4 regions of the Allobosea sp. GW821-FHT09G06 genome follow, and region 1 is predicted to be linked to each of the others. Evidence: predicted binding sites of a transcription regulator. Region 1 holds the regulator's gene; each other region holds the start of a gene.

Region 1 (4,210 bases):
AAACCCTGCCGCTGGCGCAATGCGCCTGGCGGGTGCTCGCCGGCGAGGTCAAGGCGCTCCGGACACAGCCGCCCTTCGCGAATTCCGCCATGGACGGATACGCCGTGCGCGGCGACGAGATGGCGGAAGGCGTCTCGCTCTCGGTCATCGGCGAATCCGCCGCCGGCCGGGCTTTCGACGGATCGGTCGGGCCGGGACAGGCCGTGCGCATCTTCACGGGCGCTCCGATGCCTGATGGAGCCGATACCATCCTGATGCAGGAAGACGCTGACGGCGTCGGCGGCCCGGTGATCCGCGTCCGCATCCCCCCGGCCAAGGGCAAGTTCCTCCGCGCGGCGGGACTGGATTTCCACGAAGGCGACGTGCTGCTGCAAGCCGGCCGCGTGCTCGACAGCGCGGCGCTCGGGCTTGCCGCCGCGATGGGGCATCCGACTTTGCCCGTCCGGCGCAAGCCGCGCGTCGCGATCCTCGCCACCGGCGATGAATTGGTGGCGCCGGGCGAACCGGTCGGCCGCGACCAGATCGTCGCTTCGAACTCGTTTTCGCTCGCCGCCTTGGTCGAGAAGGCCGGTGGCACTGTCATCGATCTCGGCATTGCCCGCGACGATCATACCGACCTTGCAGCCAAGATCGCGCAGGCACGCGAGGCCGATGCCGATGTGCTGATCACGCTGGGCGGCGCCTCGGTCGGCGCGCATGACCTCGTGCAGGAAGCGCTGACGCGCGCCGGCATGACCCTCGGCTTCTGGAAGATCGCGATGCGGCCGGGCAAGCCGATGATGACCGGGCGCCTCGGCCGGATGGTCGTGGTCGGACTGCCGGGCAATCCGGTCTCCTCGATCGTCTGCGGCCATCTTTTCGTGCTGCCCTTGATCGAGGCGCTGCTCGGCATCTCGGATGCCGATCGCGACCGCAGCATCCCCGCAATTCTCGGCCGCGACATGCCAGGCAACGACGAGCGCGAGGACTACCTGCGCTCGGAGCTCACGCTGACGCCCGAAGGCTGGGTCGCGACGCCCTTCGACCGGCAGGATTCCTCGATGCTCGGCACGCTGGCACGGGCGCAAGCGTTGACAATCCGTCCGGCCCATGCCGCCCCGGCGAAGAAGGGCGATACCTGCCATATCCTGCCCTTGCGGTAGCAGCTTGCAGAACACAAGCAGAACGCGTATGGTGTTCGTGCTTTGTTTCGAATCTGCGCATTGAGGGGCTGGCGGCGACCATGCTGACACGCAAGCAACACGAACTCCTGCGCTTCATCCAGGAACGCTTGCGCGAGAGCGGTGTGCCGCCCTCCTTCGACGAGATGAAGGATGCGCTCGACCTGCGCTCGAAATCCGGCATTCACCGCCTGATCATGGCGCTGGAAGAGCGGGGCTTCATCCGCCGCCTGCCGAACCGGGCGCGCGCGCTTGAGGTCATCAAGATGCCGGACGGGCTCGGCGCGCCGCAGCCGCGTCCACGCTTCAGCCCGGCCGTCGTGCAGGGTGGTCTCGGTGCGCAACCGAGCGTCGCCAAGCCTCGGCCCACAGCCGTCGAGGACGACAGCCGGCATTCCATCGCCATTCCCGTCATGGGTCGCATCGCGGCGGGCACGCCGATCTCGGCGATCCAGAGCCGCAGCCACACCGTCTCGCTGCCGCCCGACATGCTCGGCTCCGGCGAGCATTACGCGCTGGAAGTGCGCGGCGATTCGATGGTCGAGGCCGGCATTCTCGACGGCGATACGGTCGTCATCCGCAGGCAGGACACGGCCAATACCGGCGACATCGTCGTGGCTCTCATCGACGACGAGGAAGCGACGCTGAAGCGCCTGCGCAAGCGTGGTTCCTCGATCGCGCTCGAAGCCGCAAATCCGGCTTACGAGACCCGCGTGCTCGGTCCCGACCGGGTCAAGATCCAGGGCCGCCTCGTCAACCTGATGCGGCGTTACTGAAGGCGCTCGACATCGGCATCGGCCTCACTGTCGGAGGCTGATGCAGGCTGCGCCGTTGCCGGCTGACTGGCCGACGGTGTTGCCGACACCGCCGGGCGCGGCTCGCGCCGGCGGCTCCAGGGGCGTTCGGCGGCATTTGGCTCCGAGATGTGGCGGCTCCACCCGTATGCCGTCCGGTAGAGCGAGGTCGCGCCATCGCGTGATAGCGCCATGCGCTCGACCAGCCTGGCCTTGCAAGCCCCGCTCCATGGGATGGCGGTGACGACGAGGTCGGCGCGCAGGCAATCCTCGATGATGGCGAGGCGCTCGCGCGTATATGAGATCGTGCGCTTGTCGGCTGTCTGCGCGACACACCCCAACCGGTCGCAGCTGACGCCGGTACGCAGCGTAGGATCTTCGGGCGAGCGGCTGTCGCCATCGGCGGCAAGCCATTGCTGCAGGACGAAGCGGCTGGGCTTGCCCGCGATCGCGAGGCGCCCGTCCGGGCCGCGCACGGCCAGCCCCGAGCCGTCGCGCTCGATCAGGATCTCGGGCCGCTCCGGCTTGCCGGCTATGGCAACGCCGAGGATGAGCGGCACGGCCGCCAACCAGCGCCAGGCCGTGGTCCAGAGCGTCAGCCAGAGCAAAGCCACAGCGAAACAGGCCAGCACGCCTGAGCCGAAGGCCGCGACCGTCACGGTGGAATGATCGATGGTCGCGACCCAATGCGCCACCTTGAGCACGACGTCGGAGGCAAGCCCCATCAGGGCCCAGGCCGGCCAGTCCAGCCCGAACGGATAGGCGAGTACGCCGAACACGGCCGCCGGCATCACGAAGAGCGAGACGAAAGGCAGCGCCATGGCGTTGCCGAGCAGGCCGAAGGGGTTGAAGGTCTGGAAATGATAGGCTCCGAAGGGAGCGGTCGCGGCGGTCGCCAGCATGGTGGTGACGAGGATGCCGAGCGCCGCCGTCCAGATCGGCCCGAGCGGCCAGGGCAATGCCGATGGCGGCTCGCTGCGGTCTCGTCTCTCCCAGCGCTCGGCGAAGGCGATCAGCGCCGCAACCGCACCGAAGGACATCTGGAAGCTCGGCCCGAGCAGCGCTTCCGGCTCGCGCAGCAGAACGATCATCGCGGCAAGCGCGAGATTGCGCATGCTCAGCGCCGCGCGATCGACCAGGATCGCGCCGAGCATGACCAGCGTCATGATCAGCGAGCGTTCGGTCGCGACATCGCTGCCCGAGAAGACGCAATAGGCGGTCGCGCCGATCATGGCCGCGACCGCGGCGAGCTTCTTGACCGGCCAGTGCAGCGCAACCGTCTGCGACAGGGCGAGCAGCGCGCGCACCAGCCAGAAGATCGTGCCGGCGGCGAGGACCATATGCAGGCCGGAGATCGAGACGATGTGGTAGATGCCGGCGGCACGCAGGTCATTATTGGTGGCCTCGGTGATCAGGCCGCGCTTGCCGGTGACGAGGGCGGCGGCGATGGCCCCGCCCTGCCCGCCCCCGACCTCGGCGATGCGTTTGGTCAGGGCGTTGCGGGCGCGGTCGATCATCACGTCGATCGCTAAGCGCGTCGGCATCGGATAAGGCGCCGGCACTAGGGCAATCTTGCCGGAAACGCTGCCGACGGCGCCGATCCCGCGGAAGAAGGCGTCGCGGCCGAAATCATAGCCGCCCGCCCGCGCCGGCCCCGGCGGCGGCAGCAGGCGCGCGGTCGCGACGATATGGTCCCCGGCTGCGACAGAGCCCTGCCGGATGTTGACGCGGACCCGTTTCGGCCGCTGATCAACGGGCACATTGGCGAGATCGGTCACCAGCACGACGAGCCGCGCGCCGCTGTCGCGCGCCTCGACGCTCTCGACGAAGCCGGTCAGCTTGCCGATGCGCGGCCGATCCAGCATCGGCGCCGCGATATCGGCCGTCCGCCAGGCACCGGCGGCAAAGCCGAGAAAGGCGGCCGCTGCCGCAAGGCAGGCCATCGACGCCACAGGGCGAAAACGCAAGACGAAGGCCGCCACACCACTCATGCCCAGGCCGAGCAGCGGCGCCCATAATGCCGGCTCACGATCAGCGGCGAAATAGAGCAGGATGCCGACGCCCATGGCGATGGGCAGCCAGAGGAAGGGCCGGCGCCGTTCGGCTTCCAGCGCGAAGCCTCGCTGCAAGCGGAGCCAAAGCTCTCGAAGCAAAGGGCGCAGGCTCGCCGACAGCGGCACGAAAACGCCAAGGCGAGCCGGCAAGGCATCGGCGCGTGCGCCGCGCCGGCCACTCTGCTGCCCCTGCCCCGGCGGT
Region 2 (4,210 bases), on a different contig from region 1:
GGCGAGATTCCAGAGCCGGTCGTTGAGGGCCTCGGCATCATGGGCGAGGCCCGTCACTTGCCGGCGCAGGCCGTCACGCTGGCGCAGCAGCGACAGAACGCCCCACGCAGCCGAAAGGAGCAGCGCTACGAGCGCAAGAGAAAGCCATGACCAGATCGAAGAAGCCATGCCCTTCGATCTACGCAGATCGCCTTGAAAAAGCGGCCGGGTAAAGCCGCTAATTCGACCGGTTGGAGAGGAGGGTCCGTTAACCCTCGGCCTCAGGCGGCCTGCACGAGATCCTCGCCACGCGCCCGATAAGACAAGGCTTCCGCGAGATGACGCCGGCCGACCTTCGCCTCGTCGTCGAGATCGGCAAGGGTGCGGGCGACCTTCAATACGCGGTGATAGGCGCGCGCGGTCAATCGCAAAGCCTCGGCGGCGTCGCGCAGGAGCGCGAGCCCGGCATTGTCCGGCCGCGCGACCTCTTCGATCACCGGGACCGGACAGGCGGCATTGGTCAGGACGTGGCCGAGACCGAGTTCCTCGAAACGCGCCGCCTGAATGCGGCGAGCGGCGGCAACACGCGCCGCGACCGTCGCCGAGCTCTCGCCCGCAGCCGGCCGGATCAGATCCGCCGCCGTGACAGCAGGCACGTCGATCGCAATGTCGATCCGGTCGAGCAGCGGGCCGGAGACGCGCGCCTGGTACTGCGCCATGCAGCGGTCGTTCGGCTGGCGGCGGCAGGCGTAGCCAGGTTCGGTCGCCCGACCGCAGCGGCAGGGGTTCATTGCGGCGACGAGCTGGAAACGCGCGGGATAGACGACGCGGTGATTGGCGCGGGAGATCAGGACGTCTCCGGTCTCCATCGGCTGGCGCAGAGCATCGAGCGCCTGCGGCTGGAATTCCGGCAATTCGTCGAGGAAAAGCACGCCGTGATGGGCGAGCGAGACCTCGCCCGGACGAGCCTGGAGGCCGCCACCGACGAGCGCCGCCATCGAAGCGGAATGGTGCGGCGCCCGGAAAGGCCGCCGGTCGGTCAAGGCGCCATCGGCCAGCTTCCCGGCGACGGAGAGGACCATCGAGACTTCGAGCAGCTCGCGCGGCGCGAGCGGCGGCAGGATCGAGGGCAGGCGGCTCGCCAGCATCGACTTGCCGGCCCCCGGCGGCCCGTTCATCAGAAGGTTGTGCCCGCCGGCCGCCGCGATCTCGAGCACGCGCCGCGCGCTTTCCTGACCCTTGACGTCGGCGAGATCGGGCAAGGGCCCGGCCTGACGCGCCACCGCTGGCTCGGGCCTGGCCATCACCTGCGTGCCCTTGAAGTGATTGGCGAGCTGGATCAGCGAGCGTGGCGCCAGGATGTCGATATCGGCCGCCGCCCAGGCCGCTTCCGGGCCCGAAGCCGCCGGGCAGATCAGCCCCTGCCCTTTCGCGTAGGCCGCGATCGCCGCGGGCAGGACGCCCGCGACCGGCGCGATCGAGCCGTCGAGCGCGAGTTCGCCGAGCACCGCATAGCCCGCGAGGGCATCGGCGGGAATCGCTCCGATCGCCGCCATCACGGCAAGCGCGATCGGCAGATCGTAATGGCTGCCTTCCTTGGGCATATCAGCCGGCGCTAGGTTCACGGTGACGCGTTTGGCTGGCAGGGCGAGCCCTGAAGCAAGGAGTGCAGCACGCACCCGCTCGCGGCTCTCTGCGACGGCCTTGTCGGGGAGGCCGACCAGCACGAAGGCGACGCCGCCCGGCGCGATCTGGACCTGAACGTCGACGGCGCGTGCCTCGATGCCTTCGAACGCCACCGTCGCGACCCGCGCCACCATTTCGGCTTCGCTCCCCTGCCCCACGGGAAAGCTAGCGAAGCTTCAGCAGCAACGCAAGAACATATCAGGAACTCAACAGGGCAAAAAAAGGGAGGCAATGCCTCCCCTTGTCGTCAGGCCTCGACGCCGAGGCCGATCTGGCAGGCGACCCCGGTGCCGCCCAAGCCGCAATAGCCGCCCGGGTTCTTCGCCAGATACTGCTGGTGGTAGTCCTCGGCGAAATAGAGCGTCGGCGCCGCGCGGATCTCGGTGGTGATCGGGCCGTAACCGCCAGCGGCCAGAGCCTTGGCGTATTCGGCGCGCGAGCGCTCGGCCGCCTCCTGCTGCTCGGCGTCATAGGTGTAGATCGCCGAGCGATACTGCGTGCCGATATCGCCGCCCTGACGCATGCCCTGGGTCGGGTCGTGGTTCTCCCAGAAGATCTTGAGCAGATCCTCATAGGCGATCCTGGCGGGATCGAAGACCACGAGGACGATTTCGGTATGGCCGGTCAGGCCGCTGCAGACCTCCTCATAGGTTGGGTTGGGCGTCGAACCGCCGGCATAGCCGACGGCCGTGACCCAGATGCCCTCGCCGCTCTGCCAGAACTTGCGCTCGGCGCCCCAGAAGCAGCCGAGGCCGAAGACGGCCTTGCGGAGCCCTTCCGGGTGGGGACCGGCCAGCGGGCGGCCGTTGACGAAATGAGTTTCGGCGGTGGGGATCGCCGTGGGGCGGCCAGGCAGCGCCTCGGCGGCAGTCGGAATCTCGGTCTTCTTGCGCAGGGAGAACATCATTGGCTCCGTTCGTTCGGGCTCGACGCCTATGTAAGCGCCTGGAGCCCGTTCGGACAGGGGTGGGAACGCGGACGCGCCATCACCGACGCGTGACGATGCCGATAGCCTCCTGCGGACGCCGCCCCAGCCAGAGCAACGCGAAGCCGAACAGCAGTGCGGCCAGGGCCACAGGCGAGCGCAGGACCGTCAGCAGGACCGGGTCCCAGAGCCAGGGGTGGATGTTGCGTTCGATCGTCGGCTGGATGAGCTGATAGCGTTCCTGGATGACAGCGCTCAGCACCTCGCCGACCGGCGTGAAGCGCAGGCCAGCGTTGGCGATCGACCTGGCACCGTCGATCACCAGCGCGACGAAGCCGGCAGCGACGACCAGATACCCGATCAACCGGAGAAGAAACCGCACCACCCGCTCCCTGTCGCATCCGCCGCGACAGGCTGCGCCGCGTGCCGTCGGCCGGCATGCCGGCTCAGGCCACCAGATGTGGCCTTGCCTGCCGGAGATCGCAACCGGGTGAGCACGATTTACCGCGATTGTGCAAAACCCTGCATCTCGGGCCTTGAAAGATGGCGGGCCGGCAGTCATAAGCAGCGCGCCGGACAGGTGGCCGAGTGGTTGAAGGCGCACGCCTGGAAAGTGTGTATACGGGAAACCGTATCGCGGGTTCGAATCCCGCCCTGTCCGCCAGCAATCCCGTAAGGGGTTAATTTTCCAGAGAGCTAAGGCAAATCAAAGGCTTGCAGCGGCCCGAGTGGTACACGTGGCCCTCGCAATGGCCCGTCCCTGGAAGCATCCAAAGACCGGCATCTACTGGCTCCGCAAGCGCGTCCCGGACGAGTTGCGGACGCTGCTCGGCAAAACCGAGGAGAAGCAAAGTCTTGGAACACGCGATCCGGCCGAGGCCAAGATCAAACAACTGGAGGCGCTCGCCGCCGTCGAGACGCGCTGGGCAAATCTGAAGGCCGGCCCACGTTCACTCAGTGAGCGCGAGGCGCATGAGTTCGCCCGCAGCGCTCATGACACCTGGCTGGCCCGCTATCGGGATAATCCGAGCGAACAGCCCTGGCCGATCGAGCTCGGCACGAGGCTCTTTGCGCCAGCGCCGTCGATCTGGGAGGATCGCCCGCCGATCGACCTCGCGGTTCTCGATGTCGAAGGCGGCAAGATCCAGGAACTTGAAGCCTGGTGCCTACGGGAGGCGGATGCCGATCTCGCTGCCCGCGGTCTGAAGGTCGACGAGGCCAGCCGCCAGAGATACGCAAAGGCGATCGCGGCGGCCATCCAGCGCGCCAGCCTGACGCTCGCCGAGCTTGCAAAGGGATATCACGGCCCGGCCACCGCCACGGGCATCATCAACGGCTCGCCTCTGCCGGCCCATGCCGCGGTCGTAGAGCCTGTGCTCTTCGACGATCTTCTCAAGGGCTGGTCGCCAAGGGGCAGCATGATGTGAGAATGGTTCGAGCCGGTCCCGTCACCGTCGGCTATCGCGCGTGCGACGCCGGGGGTAGGAGGCATCCGCACCCTCCGTCGGGAACGCTATCGCCAAGCTAGGGAAATTGTCCGAGCCAAGGCTGAACGCAACTTCACTGCGTTGTTGAACGCCGTCGGCCCGTTCATCGACCTCTTCGCTGCAAATGCTTCAA
Region 3 (4,210 bases), on a different contig from region 1:
AGCGTCTCGGTGATCAGCGCTTCGGCGCGCAGCAATTCGGGATAGGCGCGGCCCATCTCGCGGGTCAGCGCCGGCACGAGCTTGTAGAGCAGCGGCTCCTTGGCGCCCAGCAGCTGCGCATGGCGCATGCCGCGGCGCATGATCCGGCGCAGCACGTAGCCGCGGCCCTCGTTCGAGGGCAGCACGCCGTCGGCGATCAGGAAGGCGGAACAGCGCAGATGGTCGGCAATGACGCGATGGCTCGCCTTCATAGGACCATCCGGATCGACCGAGGTCAGGTCCGCGATCGCGGTGATCAGGGCGCGGAACAGGTCGATATTGTAGTTGTCATGCGTGCCCTGGAGCACGGCCGCGATGCGCTCCAGCCCCATGCCGGTATCGATCGAGGGGCGGGGCAGGTTGGTGCGGATGCCGCCGGCCGCTTCCTCGTACTGCATGAAGACGAGGTTCCAGATCTCGATGAAGCGGTCGCCGTCCTGCTCGGCCGAGCCTGGCGGGCCGCCCCAGATATGGTCGCCATGGTCGTAGAAGATCTCGGAGCAGGGGCCGCAAGGACCGGTATCGCCCATGCGCCAGAAATTATCCGAGGTCGGGATGCGGATGATCTTGTCGTCGGTCAGGCCGGCGATCTTCTTCCAAAGCGCATGCGCCTCGTCGTCCTCGGAATAGACGGTGACCGTCAGCTTGTCCTTGGGCAGGCCGAATTCGCGCGTGACCAGCGTCCAGGCGTGGTGGATCGCCTGTTCCTTGAAATAGTCGCCGAAGGAGAAGTTCCCCAGCATCTCGAAGAAGGTGTGGTGACGGGCGGTGTAGCCGACATTGTCGAGGTCGTTGTGCTTGCCACCGGCGCGCACGCATTTCTGGGCGGTGGTGGCGCGCGAATAGGGGCGCTTCTCCTGCCCGGTGAAGACGTTCTTGAACTGCACCATGCCCGAATTGGCGAACATCAGCGTCGGGTCGTTGCGCGGGACGAGCGGGCTCGACGGCACAATCTCGTGGCCCTGGGACTTGAAGTAGTCGAGGAAGGTCGACCGGATATCGTTGACGCCGCTCATCGCTCTTTTGCGCTCTGATCTTGGGCAGGAGGCCGGGCTCGCGCTCGGCGGGAAGAACCGGTTCTAGTCAGGCGGTTGGCGCCTGTCCAGAAAGCCGGAGCCTTTCCGCGTTTCTGCGAAACACGGAAAGGCTCCGGTCTTCTAGTTGCCGCATTCTCTTCACGCGAACCGGTGGCCACTTCGCTTGAAAATGCTTGGGATGCAGCGCACAGCCCGCAAAGCCTTATCGGCAAACGAAAACGGGCGGCCCGAAGACCGCCCGCTTGCATCGGAACGTCATTCTCGGGCGGAGCGAAGCGCAGACCCGAGAATCTCTCTCAGGATAGGTCGCCTCATTCGGCCTGAGATGCTCGGGCCAAGCCCGAGCATGACGGCGTTGGCTATCTCAGGCTTCGCCTTCGTCGAGATCGTCCGCGGTCGGGTCCGCCTGATCGAGGATGCGGTCGGCGACGAGGCCGGAATTCTGGCGGATCGTGGCTTCGATCTTCGCGGCGAGGTCCGGATTGGCCTTGAGGAAGGTCTTGGCGTTCTCGCGGCCCTGGCCGAGGCGCTGGCTGTCGAAGGAGAACCAGGCGCCCGCCTTCTCGACCATGCCGGCCTTGACGCCGAGATCGATCAGCTCGCCGACCTTCGAGATGCCCTCGCCGAACATGATGTCGAACTCGACCTGCTTGAAGGGCGGCGCGACCTTGTTCTTGACGACCTTGACGCGGACCTGGTTGCCGGTCGCCTCGTCGCGCTCCTTCAGCGTCGAGACGCGGCGGATGTCGAGACGCACCGAGGCGTAGAACTTGAGTGCGTTGCCGCCGGTCGTGGTCTCCGGCGAGCCGTACATCACGCCGATCTTCATGCGGATCTGGTTGATGAAGATGACCATGCAGTTCGAGCGCGAGATCGAAGCGGTGAGCTTGCGCAGGGCCTGGCTCATCAGGCGGGCCTGGAGGCCGGGCTGAACATCGCCCATCTCGCCCTCGATCTCGGCGCGGGGCGTCAGCGCCGCAACGGAGTCGACCACGAGCACGTCGATCGCGCCGGAGCGGACGAGGGTGTCGGTGATCTCGAGCGCCTGCTCGCCGGTATCGGGCTGCGAGATCAGGAGATCGTCGAGATTGACGCCGAGCTTGCGGGCATAGACCGGATCGAGCGCGTGCTCGGCATCGACGAAGGCGCAGACGCCGCCCTTCTTCTGGGCTTCGGCGATGGTGTGCAGCGCCAGCGTGGTCTTACCGGAGGATTCCGGCCCGTAGATCTCGATGACGCGGCCCCGGGGCAGGCCGCCGACGCCGAGCGCGATGTCGAGGCCGAGCGAACCGGTCGAAATCGTCTCGATCTCGATCGACGGCGAATTCTTGCCGAGCCGCATGATCGAGCCCTTGCCGAAGGCGCGCTCGATCTGGGAGAGCGCCGCATCGAGCGCCTTGGCCTTGTCCATCGAGGAGCCTTCCACGAGTTTGAGATTCGCCTGATTCACGGTTCGGGCTCCTTATGACAGGGCGAGGGGGACATCTCAATGCGTCTTGACATGGAGATGGTCACGCTTTGTTCCTGTCCGCAAGTTCTTTTTTTGTTCTCAGTGTCAGTTTCTGTCAGCAGGACTGTCAGGAGCTGTCACGAGATGGAAAAACGGGGCGGTGTGCGGTGCCCGCGTGAGGGCGCCGCCGATCTCACCCCATCGCCGCCTTCACGGTCTCGACGAGCTGCTTCATCGTGAAGGGCTTGGGCAGGAAGTGGAATTCCTCGCCCTCGGGCAGGTTCTTGCGGAAGGCTTCCTCGGCATAGCCGGAGACGAAGACGACCTTGGTGTTCGGGTTGCGCTTGCGCAATTCGCCGAGCAGCGTCGGGCCGTCCATTTCCGGCATCACCACGTCGGAGACGACGAGGTCGATCTTGCCGTCGTTCTGGAGGAAGAGGTCGAGCGCCTCGACGCCGGACGCCGCCTCGTGGACGGTGTAGCCGCGCGAGACCAGCATGCGGGCGTTGAGCGCACGCACCGCGTCCTCGTCCTCGACCAGCAGGATGACGCCGGCGCCGGTATGGTCGGCGGCGAGCTTCTTCGGCGCTTCCTTGGCGGCGGCCTCGGCTGCGATCTCCTCCTGGCTCGGGACGTGGCGCGGCAAGAAGATCTGGAAGGCCGTGCCCTTGCCGATGGTCGAGTCGACGAAGACATAGCCGCCGGTCTGCTTGACGATGCCATAGACCATGGAGAGGCCGAGGCCGGTGCCCTTGCCGACTTCCTTCGTGGTGAAGAAGGGCTCGAAGATCTTGTCGAGATGCTCCTGCGGGATGCCGGTGCCGGTATCCTCGACCTCCAGCAGCACGTAGTCGTCGGTCGGCAGGGCCTCATGGCTGAAGGAAGCGCAGTCCTCGCGGGCGACGTTGCGGGTCCGCACCGCGAGCTTGCCGCCGTTCGGCATGGCGTCGCGGGCGTTGACGGCGAGGTTGACGATGACCTGTTCGAGCTGGCCGAGATCGGCCTTGACCGGCCAGAGGTCGCGGCCCTGGCGGACGTCGAGCGTGACCTTGTCGGCGACGACGCGCTTCAGCATCAGCGAGAGATCGGAGAGCACCTCGCCGAGCTCCAGCACTTGCGGGCGCAGGGTCTGGCGGCGCGAGAAGGCGAGCAATTGCCTGACCAGCGCCGCGGCGCGGTAGGCGTTCTGCTTGATCTGCATGATGTCCGGGAAGGACGGGTCGGTCGGCCGGTGGCTCGCCAGCAGGAACTCCGAGGCGTTGATGATGACCTGCAGCACGTTGTTGAAGTCGTGCGCGATGCCGCCGGCGAGCTGGCCGACCGCCTGCATCTTGCCGGCCTGGTCCATGTTGTCGCGCAGCTTGCGCTCCGCCGTGGTCTCCAGCGCGTAGACGATGGCGCGCTCGCCGTCGCCGCCCTCGGTGCCGGCAACCGGCGTGAGGTAGAGCTTGGCCGAGCGGCCGTCCTCGCCCGCGAGCGTGAGGTCGAGCGGGTTGCCGCCAGAGCGGCCGGCGACCACCTCGGCCAGCGCCTCGTCTAGCCCGGCGCCAGAAGCGACGAGGTCGTGGATGGTGCGGGGCCTGAGGCCAGCCGGGATCAGGCGGGCGAAGGCGGCGTTGGAATGCAGGATCGCGCCGGTCTCGTCGACTGTCGCGATCGCCATCGGCGTCGAATGGAAGAAGCG
Region 4 (4,210 bases), on a different contig from region 1:
GGCGGGCTGGTCGGATCCTTCGTGAAGGAAGGCCACGACGAGGACGAGGCCAACTACTACGCCGAGACGGTTCGCCGCGGCGGCTCGGTGGTCTCCGTCCGGACCGAGCCGGAGCACGAGGCCACCGTGCAGGCAATCCTCGACGGGGCTACGCCGATCGACCGCTCGACCCGTGAGGCCGACTACCGTGCCGGCGGCTGGTCGCGCTTCGATGAGAACGCCGATCCGTATGTCCGCGACGCCACGGCGGCCGGGCGCGTGCCGCCAGCGGTCATCTGAGCGAACCGCCCGCGTATGATTGATGGCCCCGGTGATGCCGGGGCCTTTCCGTTGGCAGGGCGTCGGTGACAATGGAGTTGATGCGGCTATTACCGAGGATCCGTTTTGATCCAGCACATGAGGCGCGGAACTCCGCGACGAAGCCGATCTCTGGATAGCTTGTTCAACGCCAAGATAAGATCCGGACTGTTTTGGGTCATGCTCGTCGGTAGGCGCGTGCGCCTGGAAAGCTATTTGCAGCTGACCGGCGCATTGGCAGGAGGCGTTCTGGGCGCGCTGGTCGATGCCGGTGTACCGGCGAATGACGCCGAACGTCACGCCAGCGAATACGCGCTGGGTCGGTCTGTGGTCTCCGTGCGTGTAGAAGAGCCCGACGTCGCGCTGGCAACGCGGATCATGGATGCCGCAATGCCTGTCGAAGCGGGTGAAGATCCTCAAGCCGACCTCGCCAAGGTCGTGTCCTGACGCCCATTCTCGGCCGCAAAGCGTCCGAGGGAACTAGTCTTGGCCGAGACGGTTCGACGACAAAGCGCTGGGGGGCGATTGGCTGGCGGCAGCGCCGCGGCCCGACCCAAGGAATGTCGAATGTCCGTCAAAGATGCCATGATCCACGAAGACGGTCTTCCGGGGCATGAATCCGCCCTGACACCGAAGCCCGTCTGGGAGCCGCGTTATCCGGGAAGCGGTCGCCTCAATGGAAAGGTCGCGCTCATCACGGGAGCGGACAGCGGCATCGGCCGAGCGGTTGCCGCGCTTTACGCTCGTGAAGGGGCGGACGTCGCCATCGTCTACCTGAGCGAACATGACGATGCCAAAGAGACGGTGCGCATTGTTGAGCAGGAGGGTCGGCGAGCCATCGCGATCGCTGGCGATATTGGCGAGAAGGCGTTCTGCAGCGCCGCTGTGTCCCGGACAATCGAGCAGTTCGGCAAGATTGATATCCTTGTCAATAACGCCGGCGAACAGCATCCGGACAAGGATATCACTGACATCACCGAGGAGCAGCTTCGCCGGACGTTCCAGACTAACATCTTCGGCATGTTTTTCATGACGCAAGCCGCGCGACCGCACCTCCAAAGTGGCGCCGTTATCGTCAACTGTACGTCGGTGACGAGCTATCAGGGGTCCAGCGAGCTGCTCGATTACAGTTCGACGAAAGGCGCGATCACCGCGTTCACGCGAGCCCTTTCAGAGAACCTGGTTGGGAAGGGAATACGCGTGAATGCAGTGGCTCCCGGGCCGATCTGGACGCCTCTCAACCCGATGGGCGGAGCAAGTCCCGAGAAGCTGAAACATTTTGGCGAAAGTACGCCGATGAAACGGCCGGGACAGCCGAATGAGGTCGCGCCCAGCTTCCTGTTCCTGGCTTGCGACGATTCCAGCTACATGTCCGGACAGGTGCTTCACCCGAACGGCGGCACGGTCGTTAACGGGTAGGTCAGGCAAATGCCGATAGACAGACCGCCTCCACCCAAAGCAAAAAAGGCAGCTATCGGCGTCGTTGCCGTGGTCGCCTTTATCATCGTGGCGATATTCATTGGCTTCAACCTGAACCATGCTCAAACGCAGCGTGAGCTGCTATCCGGCCGGGTCGATCCAAGAGATGCTCCGAAGAGCTCCACGGATCTGCAGGCGCCGAGGCCTCCTCAAAAATGACTACTCTACGCTGAAGACGAAATTTATAGGTGGGAGGACGCCGAATCAGTGATCCAGCGGCTCACGCCGCTCGATCGATATGGAGCTTAATGGCACTCATTTAGGCCAGCGCAACGGTGTGCATTTTGCCACGAAGCTTGACTCCTTGAAGGCGATCGTTCTCATAATGTTCTCATTCTTGAGGACGCAACCATGCCGCCAGTCGTGCTGAAACAGGCGCCTGCTCCGAATCCTATGGAGCAACAGATCAATTCCGTGCTGGCGGAGTTCCACGGCGATGCCCGGGCTGCCATCGGGGCCTTACTTCAAAACCGTGATGAGCTCTTGCGAGATGCCGATCGGGCAGCCTCTCTGGGCTTCCTTCGCGGTCGGTTCTCGGAAGGAGCGCGGCCAGTACGGGAATTGAAGGCATGAACGCCATCGCCCCGATCAGCTACCTCGACGCGCTTAACCCAGCCCAGCGGCGTGCGGTGATCCATGGCGTTGGCGCGGTGGCGTCCTCGCCCCTGCTCGTCATCGCAGGCGCCGGCTCAGGCAAAACCAACACGCTTGCGCACCGGGTCGCCCATCTCATGGTCAGCGGCGCGGATCCGCGGCGGATCCTGCTGATGACCTTCTCGCGGCGCGCGGCTTCCGAGATGGCAAAGCGCGTCGAGCGGATCGCCCGGAAGGTGCTCGGCGATGGTGCCGGCGTCCTCGCCGATGCCCTGACCTGGGCAGGCACCTTTCATGGCATCGGCGCGCGGCTGCTGCGCGACTATGCCGAGCAGCTCGGTCTCGATCCCTCCTTCACGATCCATGATCGAGAGGACTCCGCCGATCAGATGAATCTGGTCCGGCACGAGCTCGGCTTCTCTAAGACAGAGTCGCGGTTTCCGACGAAGGGCACCTGCCTGGCGATCTATTCGCGCTGCGTGAATGCCGAGCTGCCGATCGAAGACGTTCTGCGCCTGTCCTACCCTTGGTGCGCCACCTGGGCGGCTGAGCTGAAAGAGCTTTTCTCGGCCTATGTCGAAGCCAAGCAGAGCCAAAACGTCCTAGATTACGACGACCTGCTGCTCTACTGGGCCCAGTCCGTGACTGATCCCGATATTGCTGCGGACATCGGTGGCCGCTTCGACCATGTCATGGTCGACGAGTACCAGGACACGAACCGCCTCCAGTCCTCAATCCTGCTCGCGCTCAAGCCCGACGGCCGTGGCCTGACGGTCGTGGGGGATGATGCCCAGTCGATCTATTCGTTCCGGGCGGCGACCGTCCGCAACATCCTCGATTTCCCGGCCGCCTTCGTGCCGCCGGCCGAGGTCATCACGCTCGATCAGAACTACCGCTCGACGAGTGCCATCCTTTCAGCTGCGAACGCTGTCATTGACCTGGCGGCCGAGCGCTTCACCAAGAATCTCTGGACCGATCGCGCGACCGGATCGGCACCGCAGCTTGTCCATGTTCGGGACGAAGCCGATCAGGCTCGCTTCATAGCTGAGAAGGTGCTGGAGAACCGTGAAGGCGGCTCGACGCTGAAGCAGCAGGCAGTGTTGTTTCGCGCTTCCCACCACAGCGGCCCGCTCGAAATCGAGCTCACGCGCCGGAACATTCCGTTCGTCAAGTTCGGAGGGCTGAAGTTCCTGGACAGCGCCCATATCAAGGATCTGCTGGCTCTGCTCCGCTTCGTCGAGAACCCGCGCGATAAGGTGGCCGGTTTCCGGGTCTTACAGCTTCTGCCCGGTGTGGGCCCGACATCGGCGCAGCGTGTGCTTGAGCATGTGGCGCAGGCATCGACGCCGCTCGAGGCTCTTGGGAACACTCCGGCTCCGCCGCGGGCCGGCGACGACTGGTCCTCGTTTGTTGCCGCGGTCTGTGAGCTGCGCGCCGGCACTGCTGGTTGGCCTGCAGAGATCGAGCGCGCCCGTCGCTGGTATGAGCCTCATCTGGAGCGCATCCACGAGGACGCCAGCACCAGGCAGGCCGATCTCGTGCAGCTCGAACAGATCGCCGGCGGCTATCCCTCGCGTGAGCGTTTCCTGACCGAATTAACGCTCGACCCGCCGGACGCGACCAGCGATCAGGCCGGCGTGCCACATCTGGACGAGGACTATCTGATCCTGTCGACGATCCATTCCGCCAAGGGGCAGGAATGGAAGTCGGTCTTCGTCATGAACACGGTCGACGGCTGTATCCCTATCGACCTTGGCGCCGGCGCGCGCGACGAGATCGAGGAGGAGCGGCGACTGCTCTATGTCGCGATGACGCGGGCGAAGGATGATCTGCACCTCGT

The links. Region 1 encodes LexA, which represses DNA repair genes until DNA is damaged. Its sites were predicted from a motif close to TGTTCNNNNTGTGTTCNG; they were not measured.
Region 2: the regulator LexA is predicted to act here: its motif matches at 1,855-1,872, upstream of AC07NY_RS23175 (YifB family Mg chelatase-like AAA ATPase).
Region 3: the regulator LexA is predicted to act here: its motif matches at 2,610-2,627, upstream of recA (recombinase RecA).
Region 4: the regulator LexA is predicted to act here: its motif matches at 2,092-2,109, upstream of AC07NY_RS04305 (ATP-dependent helicase).

What each region holds. Positions count from the first base shown of each region.
Region 1 is NZ_JBWKOI010000004.1:164,935-169,144, reverse strand. Features, by position in the region: gene AC07NY_RS20015 (molybdopterin molybdotransferase MoeA) at 1-1,142, shown strand, start outside; gene lexA (transcriptional repressor LexA) at 1,223-1,936, shown strand; gene AC07NY_RS20005 (ComEC/Rec2 family competence protein) at 1,930-4,210, opposite strand, start outside.
Region 2 is NZ_JBWKOI010000006.1:18,173-22,382, forward strand. Features, by position in the region: gene AC07NY_RS23170 (hybrid sensor histidine kinase/response regulator) at 1-168, opposite strand, end outside; gene AC07NY_RS23175 (YifB family Mg chelatase-like AAA ATPase) at 261-1,799, opposite strand; gene msrA (peptide-methionine (S)-S-oxide reductase MsrA) at 1,913-2,569, opposite strand; gene AC07NY_RS23185 (hypothetical protein) at 2,652-2,972, opposite strand; tRNA gene AC07NY_RS23190 (tRNA-Ser) at 3,165-3,254, shown strand; gene AC07NY_RS23195 (DUF6538 domain-containing protein) at 3,340-4,017, shown strand.
Region 3 is NZ_JBWKOI010000001.1:1,791,703-1,795,912, forward strand. Features, by position in the region: gene alaS (alanine--tRNA ligase) at 1-1,055, opposite strand, end outside; gene recA (recombinase RecA) at 1,441-2,526, opposite strand; gene cckA (cell cycle histidine kinase CckA) at 2,720-4,210, opposite strand, start outside.
Region 4 is NZ_JBWKOI010000001.1:899,648-903,857, forward strand. Features, by position in the region: gene AC07NY_RS04290 (hypothetical protein) at 1-279, shown strand, start outside; gene AC07NY_RS04295 (hypothetical protein) at 439-744, shown strand; gene AC07NY_RS04300 (glucose 1-dehydrogenase) at 865-1,716, shown strand; gene AC07NY_RS04305 (ATP-dependent helicase) at 2,346-4,210, shown strand, end outside.